2 regions of the Micromonospora sp. NPDC005367 genome follow, and region 2 is predicted to be linked to the other one. Evidence: riboswitches for the same ligand, from Rfam matches in the RefSeq annotation. Region 2 holds a riboswitch; the other holds the start of a gene.

Region 1 (7,708 bases), on a different contig from region 2:
GGCCGCGGAGGTGCCTGCCCGGCATCCTCGGGCGCCGCGTCACGGCATGGTCAGCCTAAATCGGGAGCGAGGGCGTACGCGCCGAAACGCTGCGTCCCGGCCGTCACCACCGACGATCCCGGCTCCGGTCCGCCGCGGCCGATCCGCGCCGGCATGAGGGTGCCGGCAGCTCGGCGGGCGGAGCCACGGCGTCGCCGTGATCATTTCGCTGCGTCCGACGGTGGGCCGGGACCGGTGTGGTGCCGGCGGGCCGCGACACCACACCGGGAGCCCGTGATCGAACGCTACGCGCGGCTGTTGCCGCAGTTCGCGGCCTCGCGCCGGGCGGCGCTGCCGGCGCTACTCGAGCGGGGGCAGGTTCGACGGCGGAAGGTCCGGCCCGAGATCGGGAGCGGACTCGGTCGAGACGATCCGCTTGGGCGGCCACGTGACGCCGCGCGGCGGCCAGGACTGCCGGGTCCGCTCCAGGAACCACTTCGGCGGCTCGTAGAGCGGCAACTGGTAGTTGTCCGGCAGCATGCTCTTCCATTTGATTTTGGAAGTGCGCCGGTCGAACTCCTCCTTCATCTCGGCCAGGATGGTCGGCTGGGTGAGCAGATCGACGGTGGTCGCCGCAAGGTACTTGGCGGCGGCCATCATCGCGACGTGCCCGGAGTTCGCGGCGGCGGTGGCGGTGTGGTGCCACGAGTGGTTCTTCGTGCCCCCGGGCTGGTGTGCGGTGCCCATCGAGATGGTGGGCACCTGCCAGCTGATGTCGGCGACATCGGTCGAGCCGCCCCCCATGAAGACCGGCGCCGGAGGTCGGAGCTCACTGATCGCGCTCGAGAATCCGGTCTCCGCCGAGCCGTTCGACCTCTGCAGCGCCTTACCGAAGCGCTGGTCGGCCTCGGAGAACGTCGGCGCGCCGATCTGCGTCATGTTGGCGTACATCAGCTCGGCGCCACGCTTGTTGCCGAGCTTGTTCCATACCCCGCCCATGATGCGGTGCTCCATCCGGGTGCCGGTGGCCAGTGCGGCCGCCTCGGCACACCTGACGATCTTGTCCATCAGGATCTTGGAGCGGGCCGGGCTACCCTCCCGCGCGTAGTACCAGATGCTGGACAGCGTCGGGAAGACGTTCGGCGCCTGCCCTGCCTGCCGGATGGCGTGGTGCATCCGAGCGGTGTGCGCCAGGTCGCTCTCGCGAAGGAACTCGGTCAACATCGCCATGGCCGTGACCGCGTCCTGCGTGGACCGGGTCTCCAGTGGGGAGCCGCCGTGCCCGTCCGTGCCGAGGAAGTGAAAGGCGACGCTGTACATCGCGTTGCCCGAACCCCAGCTCGTGCTGTTGCCGCTGGCCGGATGCCAGTCGACGAAGGCGTCGAGGCCACGGTAGACCCCCGCCTTCACCGCGACCGACTTACCGACCAGCTGCTCCTCCGCCGTGGAGCCGAAGAACTTGATGGTGCCGTCGATGTCGCGGGCCTTCATCGCCGCCGCCGTCGCCGCTGCGGCGCCCGCGGCCGCGGCACCCAGCGCGCAGTGTCCGCAGCCGTGCCCGAAGCCGTACGTCGGTGCGTACGGATCATGGTGGTAGACCAGCGGGTTGTGCTTCGGGTTCCCCTTCTCCTGCGACAGTCCGGGCAGCGCGTCGTACTCGCCGCTGAACCCGATCACCGGCTTGCCGGTGCCGTGACTGAACGTGGCGACGAACGCGGTGGGCATGCCGCCCGCACCCCACTCGATGGTGAAGCCGTTGGCGGCCAGGAACTGCGCCTCGGCCCACGACGAGTTCCACTCCGCCAGTGAGGGCTCCGCGTACTCCCAGATCCGATCGTTCAGGCCGGCGATGCGGTCCGCCTGGCGGTCGATCCAGGAGACGGCCGCGTCCTTCGCCCGCGAGTCGACGGCCAGGTTCGTCGGCGCCTCGTAGTTGACGAGATCGGACGGCATCGTGTTCGGGTCCAGCGCGAGGTCGGACGCGGCGGCCAGTGCCGGGTCCGACGTCAGCACCGGGGCGACCGCCAGCCCGGCGCCAGCCATGCCGAGCAGGCCCAGGAGGTCCCTACGGCTGTACCCGGACGAGTCGAGATGATCGGTTTCGCACATGTGCAACTCTCCTCGATTGAGAGCTGATCAACCGGCCACCGTTGACGGGTCATCGACAAGCCCAGGAACGACCAGCGATCCGGAGTCACCGGCTCGCGTGGGTAGGAAGGGCTGGGGGTACGGAGGCATGACGATGAGCCGGCTGACCATTGGACGCGGCGGGCGTCCTCCGTCCCCACTGTCTGTGTACCTGAGAGTGTCACCGGCTCTCGCCGGGTTCCTCCTTCGGTGAGCGGCACACGCCGCTGCTCTCCAGTGGCGCCTCGGAGCTGCAGTACTGGGGCCTGTGAGTTTCCGGGGAAGTTGCTCCTTCGGCGCCTCCCTTGGCCAGGGGGAGGACTCTCCTACAGCTCCTCGAACGGCATATTTGATCCAACGCATAAGGCGGCCGAATGTCAACCCTCGACCGCATGTCAGGCCGGGCTGGCAGTTCGCCCGATGTCGATGTTTATGTGACACCGAAACACGCTATGCGCCATCATAGGGATCGTCTCAGGACTATGCCTCGAGCGTCAGACCGCGCCGACCGGCGTCCGCGCGGGCCGCACCGCAGGGTGGCCGCGTCGAGAACAAGACGGAGCCGGACCAGCAGCGTCGACACCATCAACATCGAGGTCTATCATCATCTACCGACGCGGCAGCACCGCCGCGGCCATCGCGGCCAAGAATATGACGACCCGGGAGGTGACGAAACCCGGATCGCTCGGCTCGATGCCAGGACACCGGCCGCCCGAGGTCGCCGGTGACCAGATTGCCGACCTGCCGGTAACGCTCACAGAAATGTGCGCTCAGACGGTCGTACCGGTCGGTGCGAACCAATCCGAATTTCGGCGTGGAACAGCGTGACACGGCGAGAATACGACGAAGGCGAACCGGCTGGCGCCGGGCGGTTTCCGGGAAGCGGTCCGCGAAAGCGCGGTACACCGGGGTGCCGGCCAGGCCGTCGCGAATGGCGAACACCACCAGGTCGAACCGGTCGACCGCCCGCAACGCGTCGGCGAACGCCTCGGCGACGGTGGCGGGGGCGGTTGCGGAGGACCCCGCAGCCCCCACGCGCCCAACATGATCCGCCGGTGTCCGTGCGCGGCGGCCACCTGGTGTACGGCTGGTCGAGCAGCGCGCCCCGGTCGTCAGGGAACACCGGCACCCAGGGCGAGTAGAGGTGCGGATCAGTCCGGCGGCAGTAGCGCGGCGACGGCCTGGGCGGTGAGCCAGCGTGCGGCCCGCTCCAGCGACCAGCCGCGGTCCCGGACGAGGGTGGGCCAGGCCGCCTGCCCCAGGTAGAACCAGAGCAGGTCGAGCGCGCCGGCACGGTCCAGTCCGGGGCGCAGTGCGTCCAGCTCGACCAGCCGGTCGGCGACCACCCCGATGGCCTCCTGGTACGCGCGCAGGATCCGCTCGTACACCTCGGCGGCGGCCGGCTCCGACTGGCTCTGCGGGAACAGCCCGACGACGACGTCCCAGTGGCGTTCGTAGGTCCGCCGCACACCCTCGCCCAGCAGTGTGATGATCTCGGCGGCGTCCTCGCTCTCGGCGATGGCGGCCAGCGTCTCGCCGACCGCGGGATCGCGGGTGATCGGCTCGATCAGCGCTGCCAGGATGTCGGCCTTGCCGCCGGCGCTGGTGTAGACGGTGGGCACGGCCACCCGGGCGGCCTCGGCGATCTGCGGCACGGTGGTGCCCGCGTACCCCTTGCGCAGGAACAGCTCCCGCCCGGCGGCCAGGATCGAGGCCCGGGTCGCCGCCGCGGCGTCCGCGCGCCGCGGCGAATGATATCTGCTCGTTCCCACGGAACGAATGGTATCGGGGCGGGATCGAACGCTGTCGGCAACCCGAAACGGTGGCCGAGTCCACCGCCGCGACGATCCTCGTCGGATCAATTCCTGTTATTGGCTATATCATCCTATCGTCAATAAGTCCCGCTCGCCAGCCGGGCGGGTCGGGCGCGAGCCGGACGGCGAGCTGCCCGACGTTGTTGCCACCGACGGCCAGATCTCGGACGTGGGTACGACCGAGTACTCCTGCCAGCCCCTCCCCGCCGACGATGCCTCCCGGCTCGGGGCCGCCCGGCGGCGCGGTCATCACCTCGGCGATGACAGAACTCGGAATGACCTCGCCCGGGACGAGCTGTCGGCGGTAGGCCGCCCCCTGCATCACCGCCCGGGCTCCGGGGGCGACGGACACGAAGATGTTCCGCAGCAGCACCGCGTCGGCTGGGCGCGGCGGCACCGGCACGACCTCACTGCGAAAGTGCCGCATCGCCAGGGGACCGGACGGACGTTCGGCCATGACGATCTGGCGATGCGTATTCGGCGTCAACACGTGCACTCTCCTGAATTCGGCTCGGCGGCGGCCATTACTCCGGGGCCGACACGTGATGATCATATTCCCGGAAAATGCATTCCTCGCCATTAGCAGAATCACGTTCGGGCCGCCTGTCATGTTCTTTCGCCGAGTGCGCCCGGTGGCGGGACGGACGCGCGTCCGACCAGGTGCGCGGCGAACAGCGCCACCGTGAGGACCGCCAGCGCCCACATGATCGGGAGGAGAATCGTCACCGCGGCCAGCCCGGCGACGACCAGGTTGGCCGCCCGCCGACCGCCGATCGGACGATTCGCGCGTCGCCAGATGAGCTGGTCGGCGAGGAGGTAGACGACGACACCGCACGCCAGGCTGACCTGTCCGACCGCCACCACCACGTGCGGATCGTGCCCCGGCCTCGGCAGGGTCGTACGCAGTCCGAAGGCGACCAGCACCAGACCGATGACGAGGAACAGGTGCAGGTACGCGTAGGCGTCCCGGGCCAGGGCGCCACGTTCGCCGCTGCTGCGGAGCTGGGTGAAGCGCTGCCCGACGACGACGTCGCTGCCGATGTAGGTCCACCACAGCGCGGAGATCAGGGCGGCGCTGAGCGCGACGGCGGCGAAGGTGGACATCGAGACGGGTGGGTCGCCGGCGGCGATGCCGGTGGAGATGACCGCCTGGCCGAGCGCGATGAGAATGATCAGGTTGTAGCGACCCATCCATCGGTTGATGGATTGCAACCGCCAGTTGCGGGCCCGGATCAGGTAGCCGCCACCCACGTCGACGACGATGGCGAGGGTCCAGCACACCGCGACGAACATCGCGAGCGAATCGCCCGCGATCGCTGCGGTCAGCCCCGCGCAGAGCAGCAGGGCGATCCCCACGCCGGTCGGCACGGCCGCCCGGACGACGATGGAGCGAAGGACGACGTCGTGCCGGAGCACCCACCAGAACGCCACCAGGTGCAGGATGCGCACCGCCGCGTACATGGTCACGACGATCAAGGCCCCGGGCAGCCCACCGGGGACGGGTTCGAACGTCTGGGGTGCGGCGATGCCGAGCATCAGGGTGAGCCCCACCGCGGCGAGGACGACGAGCCGCACCGCGTTCCCCGCGCTGCGGACCGTGGTGGTGAACCAGGTGTAGTTGACCCACGACCACCACAGCAATGTCAGGACAGCCAGCCCCTGGAACACGGCGAGCGCCGACGGGTTCCGCGCCATCAGCGCAGTGACCTGGATGAACGCGTACACGAAGACCAGATCCAGGAAGAGTTCCTCGGGAGTGGCGTCGACCTCTCGACCGGCCGCCAGTTCGATGTCGCGGTGCAGCTGCCGGTGGCGGCGTCGAAACACCGTCACATGGGCGAGCACCAGAGCGACCAGGGCGCCGGCGAGGAGGGCGAGCGACGCCAGAGCGGTCAGGCCACGGGCCGGCACGATCAGCAGTGCCACCGTGACGAGGCCGAGCACCGGGCCGCGGCCGATCCGTCGCGCGGTGGTCCACTCGAACGCCACCAGTCCGAGCAGGTACAGGAACACGCCGCCGTAGAGAGCCGCGAGGTCCGGCCCGCTCCAGTGTTCCGCCTGATCGGCCGGCGTCCCGCCGAGCGCCTTCTTGAGCCCGAACCCCACCAGGATCAGCCCGCCGATCATCGGCAGGTGCAGCAGGGTGTACGCGGTGCGGGCGCGGCGCGACCGCAGATATCCGGGTGGGATGGACTCCAACGCCTGTTCGCCGGCGGGCGAGGCGATGTCGAAGTACGCCCACCACAGGAACGCCACGACGAGAAGGCCGAGCGCCGCCCCGGCGAGCGTGGACCACGTGATGGGAACGACGTTGCCGAAGCCACGACTCGTTCCGATCGAGATGATCGTCTCGCCGAGCGCGACGAGCATGATCAGATTGTGCCGCTCCGCCCAGTGTCGTACCGACGTGAGGTGCCACGTCCCGGTCCCGATCACCCGCAGCCCGAGGTAGTCGACGACGATCGCGACCGCGAAGAGCGCCAGTTGAAAATTCTCAGTGCCCCACCCGGACGGTAGGTGATGAGGCAGCAGGATCGCGCCCAACAGCAGTAGGGCGCTGCCGACGAGCGGCACCCAGGCGCGCCGGGCCGGATAGGACGACCAGCGCGGGTCCGTCTGCCGGGCGCGGGACACGACCAGCAGGGAACCCAGCCGGGTCGCCACGAAACCGACGACGAAGACGAGCGGCCCGAGCAACCCGGAGGTGTCGTCGAGGAATGCCTCCGGAATGGCGACCGCGACGAGCAGGATCGCGACGGCCACCGCGAAGACGGCGGCCGGCATGGCACCGCGGTCGAGCCGGACCAGGTTCCCCACCCAGCAGTACCCGGCCCAGCTGCGCCAGATGAGCAGCACCACCAACCCGCCGTGGAGCAGCCCCTCCAGGCCCGGGCGTTCGGCCATGAGGTGGGTGACGTTGATGAAGGCGTAGACGTAGACCAGATCGAGGAAGAGCTCCGAGCGGGTCACGCCGCCGTGGGTGGCGACCTCGACCCGTCCACCGGCCCCGAACGCGCGCTGCGAGTTCACCTCCCCACCGCTCTCGTCCACTCACCCACTGTGCCCAGGCTGCGGAGGTTCGGAGGTGGAAACAGCCAACGCTCCGGGGTGTGCCGGACCGCTGTCCGCCGGCACGACCGTGCCGCACCGGCCTGGTTCGCAACTCTGCCGATCGCCGTGGGTCGGCACGGCCGGAACCGGTCGGCACGGCCGGAACCGGTCGGCGCGGCGCGGCGAGCGCGAGTGCGGCGAGCGAGCCGGGTGTGGAACCGCCGGCAGCGGGTAGCGCGTGCAGTCGGCGCGCGGGCGACGGGAGGGGGTGGGCGCCGTGCCGGACGACGGGGAACCAGCCCGGTCACCGCCGGTCAGCGGCCCTCGGGTGCTGCGCGAGTACGCCCTGCTCGCCGACGGCCATCGCGGAGCCTTGATCGGCCCGGACGGCGACGTGGTCTGGTTGTGCGCCCCCGGCTGGGCCGATCCGCCGATCTTCAGCGGCCTGTTGGGTGGGCGCGGGCGCTACCTGGTCGCACCCGCGTGCCCGCGGTTCGTCTGGGGTGGGCACTACGAGGCCGAGTCACTGATCTGGGTGAGCCGCTGGGTGACCACGGATGGCGTCGTGGAGGCCCGGGAGGCGCTGCTCTTCCCCGGCGACCCCCGGCGGCTGGTGTTGCTGCGCCGGGTCCGCGCGCTGGACCGGGACACGGTCGTCCGCGTCCGGCTCGACCCCCGGGCCGACTTCGGCCGTGCCCCGCTGATGGACATCCGTCGCGAGGCCGGCTCGTGGACGG
Region 2 (7,708 bases):
GGTCTCGGCGGTACGGATGACCCTGGTCAGGCGATCGGTCATTCCTCGTCTGCGGTGGTCAGCGGGGTTGAAGCGGCTGTCGAGGGTCGTTTTCGGCTGTCGTTCCGGTGTGGACCGCCAGCCGTCGGCGGTGACTGATTGTGGTTTTCCGATAGCCCAAAGTTGATCATTTAGTCGAGTTCTATGTCACCCTGCGTAGTGGACGGTGTCGGGAATCTGATAGGGGGGCGATGACCGGGGGCGCGTGACGCGCTATGGTCCCTGACGCGGTCGGCCCGGGTACGGGTGTCGCCCTGGGGGCGTCGCCTGCCGCGCCGGCGGACCGTTGCCCCTCCGCACCCCTCCACTTCGGAAGGAAAGACCGTGACCGTTACGGAAGAGACCACCCCCGTCTCGCACTACGAGCGGATCGGCGGTGCCAGCTCGGTGAAGGCCGCCGTCGAGCTGTTCTATGACAAGGTGCTCGCCGACCCGGAGCTCGCCGGTTACTTCACCAACGTGGACATGGTCGGCCAGCGCCGGCACCTGGCGCTGATGCTGACCGTGGTGCTCGGTGGCCCGAACGAGTACAGCGGCCGGGGGTTGGCCGAGGCGCACCAGCCGATGAACATCCCGGTCGAGCACTACGCGAAGGTCGGTGAGCACCTGATCGCGACGCTGACCGAGCTCGGCGTGCCGGTGGACGTGCTGACGCATGTGCACGAGGTGCTGGGCCAGGTGCAGGACCAGGTGGTGTCCGCCGGGAACCAGCCGGGCGCCTGAACGTGGACGTCGCACGGCTCAAGCAGAGTTGGTCCCTGGTCGCCGCGCACGGTGACCAGGTGCCGCTCTACTTCTATTCGACGTTGTTCCTGTCCCACCCCGAGACCCGGCAGATGTTCCCGACGAACATGGCCGGGCAGCGGGATCGGCTGGTCACCGCGTTGGCGCACATCGTGACCAACGTGGACCAGCTGGACCGGCTCGTCGGGTTCCTGAAGGATCTCGGCGCCGACCACCGCAAGTTCGCGGTACGCCCCGAGCACTACCCGGCCGTGGGTGAGGCGCTGGTCGCCACCTTGCAGCACTTCCTCGGCGAGCAGTGGACCGAGGAGCTGGCCCAGGACTGGACGGCCGCGTACGGGCTGGTGTCGCAGGTCATGATCGAGGCTGCGCAGGCGGCGGAGGCGGTGGCCCCGCCGTGGTGGGTGGCCGAGGTCGTGGCGCACGAGCGGCGGGCGTTCGACGTCGCGGTGCTGACCCTGCGACCGCAGTACCTGTTGCCGTTCGCGCCGGGGCAGTCGGTCGGGGTGTCGCACCCGGCGGTGCGGACGTGGCGTTACTACTCGCCGGCGAACGCGCCGCGGCAGGACGGCACGTTGGAGCTGCACGTGCGGGCCGCGCCCGGTGGTGTGGTGTCGTCGCGTCTGGTGTACGGCACGGCGGTGGGCGATCAGATCCACCTGGCCTCGCCGGTGGGCGACCGGTTGACGTTGTGGTCGGCCGGATCGAGTGATCTGCTGCTGCTGGCCGGCGGCACCGGCTGGGCACCGGTGAAGTCGCTGGTCGAGCAGGTCGCCGCGGAGGGAGCCGGTCGCCGGGTCGACCTGTATGTGGGCGCGCGTTCGCGCCTCGAGTTCTACGACACCGAGACGATCGAGAAGTTGGCCGCCTCGTTCCCGTGGTTGACGGTGACGTACGTGGTCGGTGCGGATCCGCAGCGGCCGGGCGAGTTCGTGCACGCGGCGGATCGGGCGCTGGCCGACGGCGACTGGCGGTCCCGGCACGTGTACGTGTGCGGCTCGGACGAGATGGTCAGCTATTCGGTGCGGGCACTGACCCAGGCGGGTTACCACGCGGGGCAGCTGCACCACGAGGGTCTCGGTAAGCACTGGTACGGGCCGGCGTGGCGGACGGCGCTGGACGCGTCCGCACCTGACAACTCCGGAGGCGCTCGGTGAACGTGAGTGGTGGACTTGTGCGTGTCACGGCCACGAACGAAAGGTCAGCCCGGTGAACGCAACCCCGATCAGCAGGTACGACGGGATGCAGCAGGTGTCCGGCGGTGTCCAGGTGCGGATGACGGCCGACCGGGTACGCCGGTGGGAGTTCTCGTCGGCGTCGTTCGCCCGCCGCGGCTACGACAACACCGACGTGGACCGGTTCCGGATGCAGGTCGCCGACGAGCTCGACCTGCTGTCGGCGCAGATCGCGAACCTCCGGGCGGAGAACGAGCGGCTCAACGACCGGGTGGAGCTGCACCGGCACGGCGTGATCCCGAGCAAGAACACCGGTGTGCAGGTGCCGGCGGCGAAGGAGGTGAACCTGCTCTCGGCGGCGCAGCGGGAGGCGGAGCAGATCATCGCCCAGGCGCACGACTACGCGCGTCGGGTCGCCGAGTACGCCCGCACCCAGTACGAGAGCTACATGCAGGCCGCGGTGGACGAGGCGAAGCAGGAGGCGGAGCGGGCGGTGAAGGAGTACCGCAGCAACGCCGGGCCGAGTTTCGACGACTCGGTCGCCACCCGGGAGGCCCTGCGGATCTTCGGCGAGATGATGATCTCGCACATGCAGGCCGCCGCGCGGCATCTCGACGACGGCAGTGAGCAGTTGGCGCGCACGATGGATCGGCTGGTCGGGCAGGCGGTGGGCGCCGCGGCGCAGCAGACCGCGCTGCCGCGCCACAATCAGCGCTGACACCGGTCGGCCGGAGCCGGGGAGCACCGATGCGCCGGCCGGCCGGTGCCCGGCCCGCGTGGGGCGCGGGCCGGGCAGGCTGCCGCCGCGGCGGGGTCAGTTCGCCGGCCGGTCGGTGACGGTGCTGACCGCCTCGGCGATCGGGGTGTTGCCGCCGACGAGTTCCAGGATCATCGCGGTGGTGGCCGGTGCGTGCAGCAGCGCGACCAGGACGCGGGCGACGTCGGTGCGGGTGACCGAGCCGCTGGGCACGTGCCGGGCCAGGGAGATCCGCCCGGTGGGCGGTTCGTCGACGAGTCGCCCGGGGCGCAGCACCGTCCAGTCCAGGTCGCGGGCGATGAGGTCGCCCTCGGCGGCTTTCTTGGCCCGCAGGTAGGCGGCGAACACCTCGTCGGTGCCGGGCCGCGGTTCACCTTCCACGCCCATGGAGGAGACCAGCAGGTAGCGGCGTACGCCGGCACGCTGCGCGGCGTCGGCGAGCAGGGCCGCGGCGGCCCGGTCGACGGTGTCCTTGCGTGCGGCGCCGCTGCCCGGTCCGGCGCCGGCGGCGAACACCACCGCGTCGGCGCCGGCGAGGTGTCCGGCGACCTCGGTGAGCTCCGCGTGTTCCAGGTCGCAGACGACCGGCTGGGCGCCGGCTGCGGCGAGCGCGGCGGACTGGTCGGGGTTGCGGATCAGGCCGACGGCGTGGTCGCCACGTCCGGCGAGTTCCCGCTCCAGCAGCCGGGCGATCTTTCCGTGTCCTCCGGCGATGACGATGCGCATACCCATCAACCTAGTGCGGTGTCCAGGATCGTTGGCGAGGTCCGGGCGGCGGTGGGCGTGGTGATGGATGCTGAGGCAGCATGGACATCGTGACGGAGATGATCGACGCGCTGGTCGACCGGGTGAGCGCCGGTGGCGTCGTGGTGTTGAGCGGCGCGGGGCTGTCGACGGAGTCGGGGATCCCGGACTACCGGGGGCCCAGTGGGGTGGCCCGCCGGCACACCCCGATGACGTATCAGACGTTCACGGGGGATCGGCTGGCGCGGCGCCGCTACTGGGCGCGCAGCCACGTCGGGTGGCGGCTGATGGCCCGGGCGTGGCCGAACGACGGGCACCGGGCGGTGGCCCGGCTGCAGCACGCCGGCTTGGTCGGTGCGGTGATCACGCAGAACGTCGACGGGTTGCACACGGCGGCGGGTAGTTCGGGTGTGGTGGAGCTGCACGGGCGCCTCGACGTGGTGGTCTGCCTCGACTGCGGCAACCGGATCTCCCGGGACGAGTTGGACCAGAGGCTGCGGGAGGCGAATCCGGATTTCGCCGCGCGGGCCGACGCGGTGAACCCGGACGGTGACGTGGAACTCGACGACGCGCAGGTGGCCGGGTTCCACGTGGTGGACTGCACGCTCTGCGGCACGGGGACGTTGAAACCGGACGTGGTGTTCTTCGGTGAGACGGTGCCGGCGGCGCGGGTGGCGCGCTGCTTCGCGTTGGTGGAGCAGGCTCGGCTGCTGCTGGTGCTCGGTTCGTCGCTGACGGTGATGTCGGGGCGGCGGTTCGTGCTGCGGGCAGCGAAGCTCGGCATCCCCGTGGTGATCGTCAACCAGGGGGCCACCCGCGGTGACGCGTACGCGGCGTTGACCGTGGACGCGCCGTTGGGTCGGGTGCTGCCCGCGCTGGCCGACCGGATCACCGATGCGACGCAGGGGGCGGCGACGGGGGTGTCCGCCGTCACACCGGTGGCCGCCGGCTGAGCTGCGCCGCGCGCGGCGCCGGGGCTGGGCGGGCCGGACCGGCCGGGCAAGATCACGAAACCGGGGTACGAAACCTGGGGGAAATCCGTGCGCTGGTAGCGTTGACCATGCCGGTAACACCCACGGGGGAGAGACCGCCCAGCTGTACCCGGGCGGCGCCGAAGGGGCAAATCCTCCCCGGAACCTCTCAGGCAAAAGGACCTCGTGGGCAGGCACTGTGGAGCGCTGCTCGGGCGCGACAGAGGGGGAGGCCGACCTGTCGACCTCGCCCCCCGGAGCGAAGCCCATGACCGCAGAGCAGTTCGCCACCCGTCACATCGGCCCCGGGCCTGACGACGAGCGCCAGATGTTGGAGACCGTCGGCTACAGCTCGATCGACGAGCTGATGGACGCGGCGATCCCCGAGGTGATCCGCTGGCACGGCACCCTGGACCTGCCGGACCCGGCGACCGAGGCGGAGGCGCTGGCCGAGCTGCGTGCCCTCGCCGCCCGCAACACCGTCGCCGTGTCCATGATCGGTTTGGGTTACCACGGCACGCACACCCCGGGTGTGATCCGCCGTAACGTGCTGGAGGACCCGGCCTGGTACACCGCGTACACGCCGTATCAGCCGGAGATCAGCCAGGGCCGGCTGGAGGCGTTGCTGAACTTCCAGACCATGGTCACCGACCTGACCGGGCTGGCCACCGCGAACGCGTCGATGCTGGACGAGGGCACCGCCGCGGCCGAGGCGATGACGTTGGCGCGCCGCGGGTCGAAGAGCAAGAGCAACGTGTACGTCGTCGACGCCGACGCGCTGCCGCAGACCATCGCGGTGATCACCAGCCGGGCGGAGCCGCTCGGCATCGAGGTGCGGGTGCTCGACCTGGACACCGAGCAGCTGCCGGGCGAGTTGTTCGGCGTGCACCTGCAGTACCCGGGCGCGTCCGGGGCGGTCCGGGACCACGCCGGTCTGGTCGAGGCCGCGCACGCCGCCGGGGCGCTGGTCACCGTCGCCGCGGACCTGCTCGCGTTGACCCTGCTACGTCCGCCGGGAGAGATCGGCGCGGACATCGCCGCCGGCACCACCCAACGTTTCGGTGTGCCGATGGGCTTCGGTGGGCCGCACGCCGGCTACCTGGCGGTTCGGTCGGGCCTGGAGCGGGTGCTGCCGGGCCGGCTGGTCGGTGTGTCGAAGGACGCGGACGGCAACCGGGCGTACCGGCTGGCGTTGCAGACCCGTGAGCAGCACATCCGGCGGGAGAAGGCGACCAGCAACATCTGCACCGCGCAGGTGCTGCTCGCCGTGATGGCCGGCATGTACGCCGTCTACCACGGCCCGGACGGGCTGCGGAAGATCGCCGAACGCACGCACGAGATGGCGGTGCGGCTGGCCTGCGGGCTGCGCGGTGGCGGGGTCGAGGTCCTCGACGTGCCGTTCTTCGACACGGTGACGGCTGTCGTGCCGGGCCGGGCCGCCGAGGTGGTGGCCGCCGCGGCCGAGCGCGGGGTGAACCTGCGGCTGGTCGACGCCGACCGGGTCGGTGTCTCCTGCGACGAGACGACCACCGGCGAGCACCTGGCCACGGTGTACGCCGCGTTCGGGGTGCCGGCCCCGCGGGGCGAGTTCGAGGTGGCCGTTCCGGTGGCGCTGGCCCGCACCTCCGAGTTCCTCACCCACCCGGTGTTCAACAGCCACCACTCGGAGACGGCGATGCTGCGCTACCTGCGCCGGCTGGCCGACTTCGACTACGCCCTCGACCGGGGCATGATCCCGCTGGGTTCGTGCACGATGAAGCTCAACGCGACCACCGAGATGGAACCGGTCAGCTGGGCGGAGTTCGCGCACATCCACCCGTTCGCTCCGGCGGAGCAGACCGCCGGCTACCGGGACATGATCGGCCAGCTGGAGGGGTGGCTGGCCGAGGTGACCGGCTACGACGCGGTGAGCGTGCAGCCCAACGCCGGTTCGCAGGGCGAGCTGGCGGGGTTGCTGGCGATCCGCGCGTACCACCGGGGGCGCGGCGAGGGGCACCGGGACGTGTGCCTGATCCCGTCGTCGGCGCACGGCACCAACGCCGCCAGCGCCGTGATGGCCGGCATGCGGGTGGTCGTGGTGGCGTGTGACGACGACGGCAACGTCGACCTGGTCGACCTCGACGCGAAGATCGACAAGCATCGGGACGCGCTCGCCGCGATCATGGTGACGTACCCGTCGACGCACGGGGTGTACGAGACGGGCATCGCGCAGCTGTGCGCGAAGGTGCACGACGCGGGCGGTCAGGTGTACGTCGACGGGGCGAACCTGAACGCGCTGGTCGGGTTCGCGAAGCCGGGCAAGTTCGGGGCGGACGTGTCGCACCTGAACCTGCACAAGACGTTCTGCATTCCGCACGGCGGTGGCGGGCCGGGGGTCGGTCCGGTGGCGGTGCGTTCCCACCTGGCGCCGTACCTGCCGGGGGATCCGGCCGGTGAGCGGGCCGACGGCACGCCGGCGATCTCCGCGGCCCGGTACGGTTCGGCGGGGATCCTGCCGATTCCGTGGGCGTACCTGCGGATGATGGGTGCGGCGGGGCTGTCCCGGGCCACCGGCGTGGCGGTGCTGGCCGCGAACTACGTGGCGGCGCGGCTGCGTAACCACTACCCGGTGCTGTACTCCGGCAACAAGGGGCTGGTGGCCCACGAGTGCATCCTCGATCTGCGTCCGCTGACGAAGGCGACCGGGGTGAGCGTCGACGACGTGGCGAAGCGGCTGATCGACTACGGCTTCCACGCGCCGACGATGTCGTTCCCGGTGGCGGGAACGCTCATGGTGGAGCCCACCGAGAGCGAGGACCTGGGTGAGCTGGACCGGTTCTGCGACGCGATGATCGCCATCCGGGCGGAGATCGACAAGGTGGGTGCCGGGGAGTGGCCGGCGGGGGACAACCCGCTGTCCAACGCGCCGCACACCGCGGCGATGGTCACCGGTGACGAGTGGCCGCACCCGTACCCGCGGTCGGTGGGCGCGTACCCGGCCGGGGTGGACCGGGCCGGTAAGTACTGGCCGCCGGTGCGGCGGATCGACGGCGCGTACGGCGACCGGAACCTGGTCTGCTCGTGCCCGTCGCCGGAGGCGTTCGAAGACTGATCGGGGCGCGCCGGGGTGGTCGTAGTGGCCGCCCCGGGCGTCGTCGACGAGGCTGTTGGTGTGGTCGACGACCTGTCGTGACGCTGTGTGGTCGCTCAGGCGACGAGGGCGTGTCGGGCGGGGCCGCGGTGCGGGGCGATGCAGCTGCCGTCGGGTAGCAGCTCACCGGTGTCCTCGAAGATGATGA

The links. A riboswitch is a leader RNA that binds a small molecule or an ion and turns the genes downstream of it on or off. The one in region 2 is predicted to bind glycine.
Region 1: it holds a riboswitch for glycine, as region 2 does, so the genes downstream of both, ABZS42_RS03065 (amidohydrolase) here and gcvP (aminomethyl-transferring glycine dehydrogenase) in region 2, are expected to answer to the same signal.

Annotation. Positions count from the first base shown of each region.
Region 1 is NZ_JBEXFP010000003.1:60,088-67,795, forward strand. It holds gene ABZS42_RS03065 (amidohydrolase) at 340-2,088, opposite strand; glycine riboswitch at 2,257-2,354, opposite strand; gene ABZS42_RS03070 (hypothetical protein) at 2,692-3,141, opposite strand; gene ABZS42_RS03075 (helix-turn-helix domain-containing protein) at 3,258-3,878, opposite strand; gene ABZS42_RS03080 (hypothetical protein) at 3,982-4,410, opposite strand; gene ABZS42_RS03085 (low temperature requirement protein A) at 4,527-6,971, opposite strand; gene ABZS42_RS03090 (glycoside hydrolase family 15 protein) at 7,249-7,708, shown strand, end outside.
Region 2 is NZ_JBEXFP010000053.1:3,230-10,937, reverse strand. It holds gene ABZS42_RS27045 (group 1 truncated hemoglobin) at 364-762, shown strand; gene ABZS42_RS27040 (globin domain-containing protein) at 765-1,940, shown strand; gene ABZS42_RS27035 (cell division protein DivIVA) at 1,993-2,676, shown strand; gene ABZS42_RS27030 (NAD(P)-binding oxidoreductase) at 2,773-3,441, opposite strand; gene ABZS42_RS27025 (NAD-dependent protein deacetylase) at 3,522-4,412, shown strand; glycine riboswitch at 4,528-4,625, shown strand; gene gcvP (aminomethyl-transferring glycine dehydrogenase) at 4,699-7,521, shown strand; gene ABZS42_RS27015 (DUF5999 family protein) at 7,617-7,708, opposite strand, start outside.